Regions from separate parts of the Shinella agrisoli genome, predicted to be linked through region 2. Evidence: predicted binding sites of a transcription regulator. Region 2 holds the regulator's gene; each other region holds the start of a gene.

The links. The regulator PhoB, encoded in region 2, activates phosphate uptake and scavenging genes when phosphate is short. The targets are predictions, from matches to a motif close to TGTCATNNANCTGTCAT.
Region 1: ACIIOY_RS13400 (RNA degradosome polyphosphate kinase) is a predicted target of PhoB. The motif match lies at 1,289-1,305, and genes of this name have one in related genera.
Region 3: ACIIOY_RS20005 (alkaline phosphatase D family protein) is a predicted target of PhoB. The motif match lies at 969-985, and genes of this name have one in related genera.
Region 4: phnC (phosphonate ABC transporter ATP-binding protein) is a predicted target of PhoB. The motif match lies at 788-804, and genes of this name have one in related genera.

The regions. Positions count from the first base shown of each region.
Region 1 covers NZ_JBJIEP010000010.1:212,422-214,618, reverse strand. Annotated here, with positions in the region: gene ACIIOY_RS13410 (AI-2E family transporter) at 1-292, shown strand, start outside; gene hdaA (DnaA regulatory inactivator HdaA) at 323-1,021, shown strand; gene ACIIOY_RS13400 (RNA degradosome polyphosphate kinase) at 1,352-2,197, shown strand, end outside.
Region 2 covers NZ_JBJIEP010000008.1:26,452-28,648, forward strand. Annotated here, with positions in the region: gene ACIIOY_RS10265 (aspartate aminotransferase family protein) at 1-1, opposite strand, end outside; gene ACIIOY_RS10270 (GcrA family cell cycle regulator) at 427-957, shown strand; gene phoB (phosphate regulon transcriptional regulator PhoB) at 1,100-1,783, opposite strand; gene phoU (phosphate signaling complex protein PhoU) at 1,804-2,197, opposite strand, start outside.
Region 3 covers NZ_JBJIEP010000020.1:45,544-47,740, forward strand. Annotated here, with positions in the region: gene ACIIOY_RS20005 (alkaline phosphatase D family protein) at 1-873, opposite strand, end outside; gene ACIIOY_RS20010 (M3 family metallopeptidase) at 1,153-2,197, opposite strand, start outside.
Region 4 covers NZ_JBJIEP010000009.1:157,425-159,621, forward strand. Annotated here, with positions in the region: gene phnL (phosphonate C-P lyase system protein PhnL) at 1-115, shown strand, start outside; gene ACIIOY_RS12000 (DapH/DapD/GlmU-related protein) at 112-726, shown strand; gene phnC (phosphonate ABC transporter ATP-binding protein) at 880-1,728, shown strand; gene phnD (phosphonate ABC transporter substrate-binding protein) at 1,808-2,197, shown strand, end outside.

The sequences.
Region 1 (2,197 bases), on a different contig from region 2:
CTGGATGATCGTCCTCGTCGCCGCCATCTTCTTTTCCGGCCAGTTCATCGAGGGCAACATCCTCCAGCCCAAGCTCGTCGGCTCGCGCGTCGGGCTGCATCCGGTCTGGCTGATGTTCGCGCTGGTCGCCTTCGGCGCGCTCTTCGGCTTCGTCGGGCTGATGATCGCGGTGCCGGCCGCCGCCGCGGTGGGCGTTCTTGTCCGCTTCGGCCTCCAGCGCTACCTTGACAGCGACCTCTATCACGGGGCGAGCAAGCCCGTCCTCCTCGAAGAGAGCCTGCCGGAAGAGTGACCGGCCTCGACAGCGTATCCGGGTAAGACCATGACCTCGCGCAGCAAGACCGCCGAACAGTTGCCGCTGGCCTTCGGGCACGATCCCGCCACGGGGCGCGACGACCTGCTCGTCGCAAAGCCCGTCGACGCGGCGGTGGCGATGATCGACGCCTGGCCGCACTGGCCCTCGCCCGTCGTCGTCATCGCCGGGCCGGTCGGCTCGGGAAAGTCGCACCTTTCCGCCATCTGGCGCGAGAAGGCCGGCGCGACGCTGGTTTCGGCCCGGCCGAGGGAGGGCGCGGAAGAGGCGGCCGCGCGCGGCCCCGTGCTCATCGAGGACGCCGACCGCGCCGGCTTCGACGACCGCACGCTCTTCCACGTCATCAACAATGTGCGCCAGCACGGCCACACGCTGCTCGTCACCAGCCGGCTCTGGCCGATGTCCTGGCCGGTCGACCTGCCGGACCTGCGCTCGCGCCTGAAGGCGGCGACCGTGGTGGAGATCGGCGAGCCCGACGACGAGCTGCTCTCCCAGGTCATCGTCAAGCTCTTCGCCGACCGCCAGCTCTTCGTCGACGACAGGCTCGTCGCCTATATCGTCGCGCGCATGGAGCGCTCGCTGGAGGCCGCCCAGACGCTGGTGGACCGGCTCGACCGCCTCGCGCTCGCCCGCGGCAGCCGCATCACCCGCGCGCTGGCGCAGGAGGTGCTGGGCGAGATGGTCGGCGGGGAGGATTTCGCGGGGTAGGTTCCCGGTGCCTGCGGTTTGCCGCCGTCGCATTTGGCGTTCGCCCCTCACCCTGACCCTCTCCCCGCAGGCGGGGAGAGGGGACTTGCCTTGCGGGCCGCCATTGCTTCAGGAAAACGGTGCGGCACATCTCCTTCGCCCCGCCTGCGGGGAGAAGGTGGCCGGCAGGCCGGATGAGGGGCAGTCTCCAGATGCGGCGGCCTGACCGCGATGGGAGATGCCCGGCAGAGGGGGAGTACCCGCCTTATTCCACCGCCCCGGATTGACTGTCACAGTTCCGTCGTCAAACTGGGATAGGAGCCGGAAGACGGTCAACGGGCGGAATGTGAAATGGATACAGCGACTTCGGACCTCTCTCAGGAAAAGCCCGTCGAGGACGCGGCGCCGGAAGGGGCGGTGGTCGACATCGAAGCCCTGATGGCGAGCCCCGAGCGCTTCATCAACCGCGAATTCTCCTGGCTCCAGTTCAACCGCCGCGTCCTGGAAGAGACGCTGAACACGGCCCATCCGCTGCTCGAGCGCGTGCGCTTCCTGTCGATCTCGGCGGCCAACCTCGACGAGTTCTTCATGGTGCGCGTCGCGGGCCTGGAAGGCCAGGTGCGCCAGGGCGTCGGCATCCGCAGCCCCGACGGCAAGACCGCCGCCGAACAGCTCGACGACATCCTCAAGGAGATCGACAACCTCCAGATGGAGCAGCAGGCCTCGCTCGCCGTGCTCCAGCAGTATCTCGCCAAGGAGGACATCCTCATCGTCCGTCCCACGGCGCTGTCGAGCGACGACAAGGTCTGGCTCCAGCAGGAGTTCACCCAGTCGATCTTCCCGGTGCTGACGCCGCTCTCCATCGATCCGGCCCACCCGTTCCCGTTCATCCCGAACCTCGGCTTCTCCATCGGCCTGCAGCTGGAAAGCACGACGGGCAAGGAGCCGATGACGGCGCTCCTGCGCCTGCCGGTCGCGCTCGCCCGCTTCATCCGCCTGCCGGACGCCGACCAGGCGATCCGCTACATCACGCTGGAAGACGCCGTCGGGCTCTTCATCGGAAGACTCTTCCCCGGCTACATCGTGCGCGGCTCGGGCACGTTCCGCATCATCCGCGACAGCGACATCGAGGTGGAGGAAGAGGCCGAGGACCTGGTGCGCTTCTTCGAGACGGCGCTGAAGCGCCGCCGCCGCGGC
Region 2 (2,197 bases):
TGGCGCGGATCCTCCGAAAAGAGATGCGGAAAAACGTGTCTGCGGCTTGACTTTTCCGGGCATCAGAAAAATCAAAAGCCGCCTTTCGGCGGCATGCCGGCACTATCGGCATTTCACCCCGGGATGTCAACAAAATCGCAAGCCGAAATGCGGCTGAACCTCCCGCAAGGTGAGGATTCACGGCACGCGTGGAAGGTGTCGCTATCGAGTCACACCCGACCAGCAAGTTGGGGAAAACTCCGAAATCGATTCGCCTCGATTCGGGCGACTCTTGTCACGGAGTCCCCCGGACTCTAGGTTAAAGGCCAATTACTAGGCTGCATGCGGCGGAACTAGTCACCAAAAGAGTTAGGGCGTTCAGTTCCGGACCCGTCCGGAACGCGATGAGGGATTCCCGCATTGCGAGCGCCGAACGGAGACGAGAGCATGAACTGGACAGACGAGCGCGTCGAGAAACTCAAGAAGCTCTGGAGCGAGGGCCTGAGCGCGAGCCAGATCGCGGCACAGCTCGGCGGCGTCAGCCGCAACGCGGTCATCGGCAAGGTGCACCGGTTGAACCTGCCGGGCCGGGCCAAGGCCGGCGGCACGCAGAGCGCATCGCGCCCGAAGCGCCCGGCGGCGGCAGCCCCGCGCCCGTCCAACTTCGCGGCCCGCGCCGTCACCGCCCGCACCGTGGCGCGCCCGGCCGGCAACACCATCGCCAAGGAAGAGATCGATTTCGACGCGCAGAGCGACCAGCTTCCGGTTCCGGCCAACGGCAATGCCGTGGTCGTGCCGATGTCGCGCCGGCTGGAACTGACGCAGCTCACCGAGCGCACCTGCAAATGGCCGATCGGCGATCCGCTGAACGACGACTTCCATTTCTGCGGCAACGAGTCCCCGGACAACTCGCCCTATTGCACCTACCACCAGCGCCTCGCCTACCAGCCCTCGGCCGAGCGGCGGCGGATGCGGTGAACAGCACGAGCGTGGACTGAGACGCGGGCCCGGAAGGGCCCGTTTTCGTCTGGGTTGGAGAATAAGGGCGAGGTCAACGCACCGCAAAACGCGAAACAGGCCCCGAAGGGCCCATTCCGTCCTTGGGAGGAAACTTTTCGCCTCAGGCTTCCAGCGAATAGCCGGCGCCGCGGACTGTGCGGATGACGTCCTGCATGTTGGCGAAGTTGAGCGCCTTGCGCAGGCGGCCGACATGCACGTCGACGGTGCGCTCGTCGACATAGATGTCATGGCCCCAGACGCCGTCGAGGAGCTGCGAGCGGGAGAAGACGCGGCCTGGCGAGGTCATCAGGAACTCCAGCAGGCGGAACTCCGTCGGGCCGAGGCGCACTTCGCGGGTGCGGCGGTGGACGCGGTGCGTCTCGCGGTCGAGCTCGATGTCGCCGCAGCGCAGGACCGTCGAGACGACCTCCGGCTTGGCCCGGCGGAGCATGGCGCGCACGCGGGCGACGAGCTCCGGCGTCGAGAAGGGCTTGACCACATAATCGTCCGCGCCGGTGGCAAGGCCGCGGACCCGCTCGCTCTCCTCGCCGCGCGCCGTCAGCATGATGATCGGCAGGCGCTCGGTTTCCGGCCGCTGGCGCAGGCGCCGGCACAGCTCGATGCCGGAAACGCCGGGCAGCATCCAGTCGAGGATGAGCAGGTCCGGCATGCGCTCCTGCAAGCGCATCTCGGCCTCGTCACCGGAGAGGATCGTATCGACCTCGAAGCCTTCGGCCTCGAGATTGTAGCGCAGGAGGACGCTCAGCGCCTCCTCGTCTTCCACGACGGCAATTCTGGGCACCATGGACCTGAACCCTGCTCTCGTTACTCGGAGACGTCGCTGGTGCCGGCGGCAACCACCGACGTCGAGGTATCGTCCTTCGGGCGCTCGCCCTCGGGCTGCGAGCCGGTCGCCATGTAGTAGATGGTTTCGGCGATGTTCGTCGCATGGTCGCCGATGCGCTCGATGTTCTTGGCGCAGAACAGGAGGTGCGTGCAGGGCGTGATGTTGCGCGGATCCTCCATCATGTAGGTCAGGAGCTCGCGGAACAGCGAGGTGTAGATCGCGTCGATCTCGTCGTCGCGCTCGCGGATGGCCTTGGCCTTGTCGACCGAGCGCGTGGCGAAGACGTCGAGCACTTCCTTCAATTGCATCAGGGCGAGCTCGGCAAGGTGCTCGAGGCCGCGGGCGAGCTTGCGCGGCATGCCCGAGCTCTGC
Region 3 (2,197 bases), on a different contig from region 2:
GCGGATGGGCGTCATCTCGTGGAAGGCGCGCCGGGCGCGCGCCTCGTAGACGCCGATATCCTTCTCCAGATAGCGCCGGTCGCCGGAAAGATCGCTCGACTCCGACCAGTTGTTCAGCACCTCGTGGTCGTCCCACTGGAAGAAGGTCGGGCACGCCCTGTTGAACGCCAGCAGATGCTCGTCGAGAAGATTGTACTTCCACTGGCCGCGGAATTCGGCGAGCGTGCGGGCCACGTCGCGCTTCTCGTCGGTGACGATGCGGTTCTTCCACACGCCGCCGTCGCGCAGCGGGATCTCGTCCGGGATCGGCCCGTCGGCATAGACCGTGTCGCCCGAATGGATGAAGAAATCCGGCTCGTGGCGCAGCATGGTCGAATAGGTCTTCATGCCGACATCGTCGATGCCCCAGCCCTGACCCGCCGTATCGCCCGACCAGACGAACCGAACGGATCGCTTGCGCATCGGCGCGGTGCGGAAGCGCCCGACGACCGGCTCCGAGACGAGATGGCTGGAATAGGGGTCGCTCGCCGTGAAGCGGTAGAAGATATCCTGGTCCGGCAACAGGCCGGAGAGCATCGCCTTGACCGTGTTGTCGGAGGCGACGGTCGCCTTCTGCAGCGGCAGGCGCGCCGCGTTCAGGAAGCTGTCCGTGGTCGAGTATTCGAGCATCACCTCCGCCGGCCGGTCGGTGCGCGCCCAGACCATGCCGGAGGCGCAATCGACATCGCCGGACTGCACCCCGTGCGAGAAGGCCGGGCTGCCATGGCGCCTTGCATAGTAGGGAAGCGCCAGCGCGGAGGAGGCCGCAAGCGCACCGGCCCCTGCGGTCACAAGGAACGAGCGCCGCGTCAGCGCCTCGGGAACAATCGCCATGCCACCTCCGGCCAAGCCCGCGAATCGACGGGCAGACCATGAGTCCCGGGCGTGTCACTCCGGTAACGGGACGATGACGTTTCACCGAAAGTTCGGTGACGGTATTATGACGGAGTGCGTGTCTGGTGCGTGCCCGCACGCCCATCCCCTAACCCGCCTCCCTCTTCCTCCGTCATGGTCGAGCTTGACCCGACCAAGAGGTCGGCGGGGAGGCACGGTCGCGGCAAGAGCTCATAAGAACAAGAGCGCGATCAAGAGCGAAGGCGAGGGCAGCAAGCCTCAAGCCGCCAACCCCTTCTTTTCCAGCATCGCCTCCGGACTCGGCAGCTTGCCGCGGAACGCCTTGTAAGCGTCTTCGGGGTCCACGGAACCGCCGACCGCGTAGATATAGGTCTTCAGCCGCGCGGCCATCGCCGGATTGAAGGCATCGCCCGTCTCCGTGAAGGCGGCGAAGGCGTCGGCATCCAGCACTTCCGACCACATGTAGGAGTAGTAGCCGGCCGAATAGCCGTCGCCGGAGAAGACATGCTGGAAGTGCGGCGTCGCGTGGCGCATGACGATCGATTTCGGCATGCCGATCTTCTCCAGCACCTCCGCCTGCACCGCCATCGGGTCCTCGACCGGCCCGCGCGTATGGAAAGCCATGTCGACCAGCGCGGAGGCGGTGAATTCCACAGTCGCAAAGCCGGAATTGAAGGTGCGGGCGGCAAGCACCTTGTCGAGCAGCGCCCCTGGCATCGCCTCCCCGGTCCGGTAGTGCACCGCGTAGCGGGTCAGGACCTCCGGCACCGTCAGCCAGTGCTCGAAGAGCTGGGACGGCAGCTCGACGAAGTCGCGCGCCACGCCCGTGCCCGAGACCGACGGATAGGTCACGTCGGAGAGCATGCCGTGCAGCGCATGGCCGAATTCGTGGAAAAGCGTGCGCGCATCATCGAGCGAAAGCAGCGCCGGCTTGCCCTCGGCGGGTTTCGCAAAATTGCAGACGTTGTAGATGATCGGCAGCTCGCCGACCGCGCCGTTCTTCAGCGGCAGGCGGTGCTGACTCTGGTAGGAGCTCATCCAGGCGCCCGAGCGCTTGGAGGACCGTGCGAAATAGTCGCCGAGGAACATGGCGACCAGCCTGTCCTCCCGGTCGCGGATCTCGAAGACCCGGACATCCGGGTGATAGACCGGCACGCCCTTTTTTTCGATCGCCCGGATGCCGAAGAGCCGTTCGGCGACGTCGAAGCAGGCGTCGATGATCTTTTCCAGTTGGAGGTAGGGCTTCAGCTCCGCCTCGGAGAAGTTGAACTTCCTCGCCCGCAGCTTTTCCGCATAGTAGCGC
Region 4 (2,197 bases), on a different contig from region 2:
GAAGGCGGCGGGCGTCGCCCTTCTCGGCATTTTCCACGACGATGACGTGCGCGAGAAGGTCGCCGACCGCATCGTCGACGTCTCCGCCTTCTCGCCGCGCAGGGCCGCCGCATGACGAAGCTGTCCGAAACGCCGCTGATCCACCCCACGGCCAATGTCGCGGATTGCCGGCTCGGCCGCTACACGGAAATCTCCGAGCGCTGCCGGGTCAGCGAGACCGAGCTCGGCGACTATTCCTACATCATGGAGGACGGCTCGGTCTGGTGCGCGACGATCGGCAAGTTCGCCAACATCGCCTCATCGGTGCGCATCAACGCGACGAACCATCCGATGTGGCGCGCGACGCTGCACCATTTCACCTACCGCGCCAACGATTACTGGCCCGACGCCGACCAGGAGGGCGATTTCTTTGCCTGGCGGCGGGCGCACCGCGTCACCATCGGCCACGACGTCTGGATCGGCCACGGCGCGACGATCCTGCCGGGTGTCACGATCGGCAACGGCGCTGTCATAGGATCGGGCGCGGTTGTCACAAAGGACGTCGAATCCTACACGGTCGTCGGGGGCGTGGCGGCGAAAGTCATCCGCGAACGCTTTCCCCGAACCATCGCCGAGCGCATGGAAAAACTCGCCTGGTGGGACTGGGATCATGCCCGGCTCCGCACCGCCCTGGACGACTTTCGCAAACTTGACGCAGAAGCCTTTCTCAGCCGTCACGGCGGCTGAGACAACCCTTTCGGATGCCGGAATTTCAGGCCTGTGGACTGTAATTTTTCCGACACGAAAGTGACATCGCCCCTTCATCAACAGCGTTTAGAGCCAGTTCCGAAAACGACAGGACCCAACCCCGGGCCGAGAGTTAAGGAAGAGGGATCCGCCATGTTCCGACTGAAGAATGTCACCCGCCGGTTCGGGACGCGTGTCGCGGTCGACGACGTGACCTTCGACATTCCCGAAGGCCAGATGGTCGGCGTCATCGGCCGCTCCGGCGCGGGCAAGTCCACCATGCTGCGCATGATCAACCGTCTTGCCGATCCGAGCGAGGGCACGATCCATTTCGGCGATGTCGAGGTCTCCGCGCTGCGCGGCGCGGCCCTGCGCAACTGGCAGCGCGACTGCGCGATGATCTTCCAGCAGTTCAACCTCGTGCCGCGCCTCGACGTGCTGACCAACGTGCTGCTCGGCCGCCTCAACCATCGCTCCACGGTGCTCAGCATCCTCAACCTCTTCACCCGCGAGGAGCGCATCATGGCGATCGCCGCGCTCGAACGCCTCGGCATCGAGCAGACGGCGCTCCAGCCGGCCGGCACGCTCTCGGGCGGCCAGCAGCAGCGCGTGGCGATCGCCCGCGCGCTGATGCAGAACCCGAAGATGCTGCTCGCCGACGAGCCGATCGCCTCGCTCGACCCGCTGAACGCCAAGATCGTGATGGACGCGCTGCGCGACATCAACGAGCGCGAGGGCATCACGGTCATCACCAACCTGCACACGCTCGACACGGCGCGCGCCTATTGCGAGCGCATCATCGGCATGGCGCATGGCCGCGTCGTCTTCGACGGCCCGGCGCGCGACCTCGATGCGCAGGCCGTGCGCACGATCTACGGTACGGGGGCCGATGGCGCGGAGATCGACGAAAGCGTCACCTCCACCGCCATCCGCGATCCTGCCCGGCAGGACAACATCAAGGAATCCGCCAGCCCGACACCGCTGGCACTGGCCGGGCTGTGAGCCGGCCGGGATCGAAAGGCCCGCGTGAAGGGTCAATAAACTTCCAGTCCGGCGAAGCCGGCCAAACAGGAGAAAGATCATGCTGAAGAAAGCTCTTCTCGGCGCCGTTGCGCTCATCGCGCTCGCCGGCCACGTGCAGGCTGAAGACCTCAAGGAATTCCGCGTCGGCATCATCGGCGGCGAGAACGAAGCCGACCGCCTGCGCAACTACCAGTGCCTCGGCGACCACCTGAAGGCCGACCTCGGCTTCGAGAAGGTCTCCTTCTTCCCGGCCGCCGATTACGACGGCGTGATCCAGGGTCTGCTCGGCGGCACGCTCGACTATGCCGAGCTCGGCGCTTCGGGCTTTGCCAAGATCTATCTCGCCAATGCCGATGCCGTCGAGCCGATCCTGACGACCGTGCAGACGGACGGGTCGACCGGTTACCACTCGATCATGGTCGCCCGCAAGGATTCCGGCATCACCAAG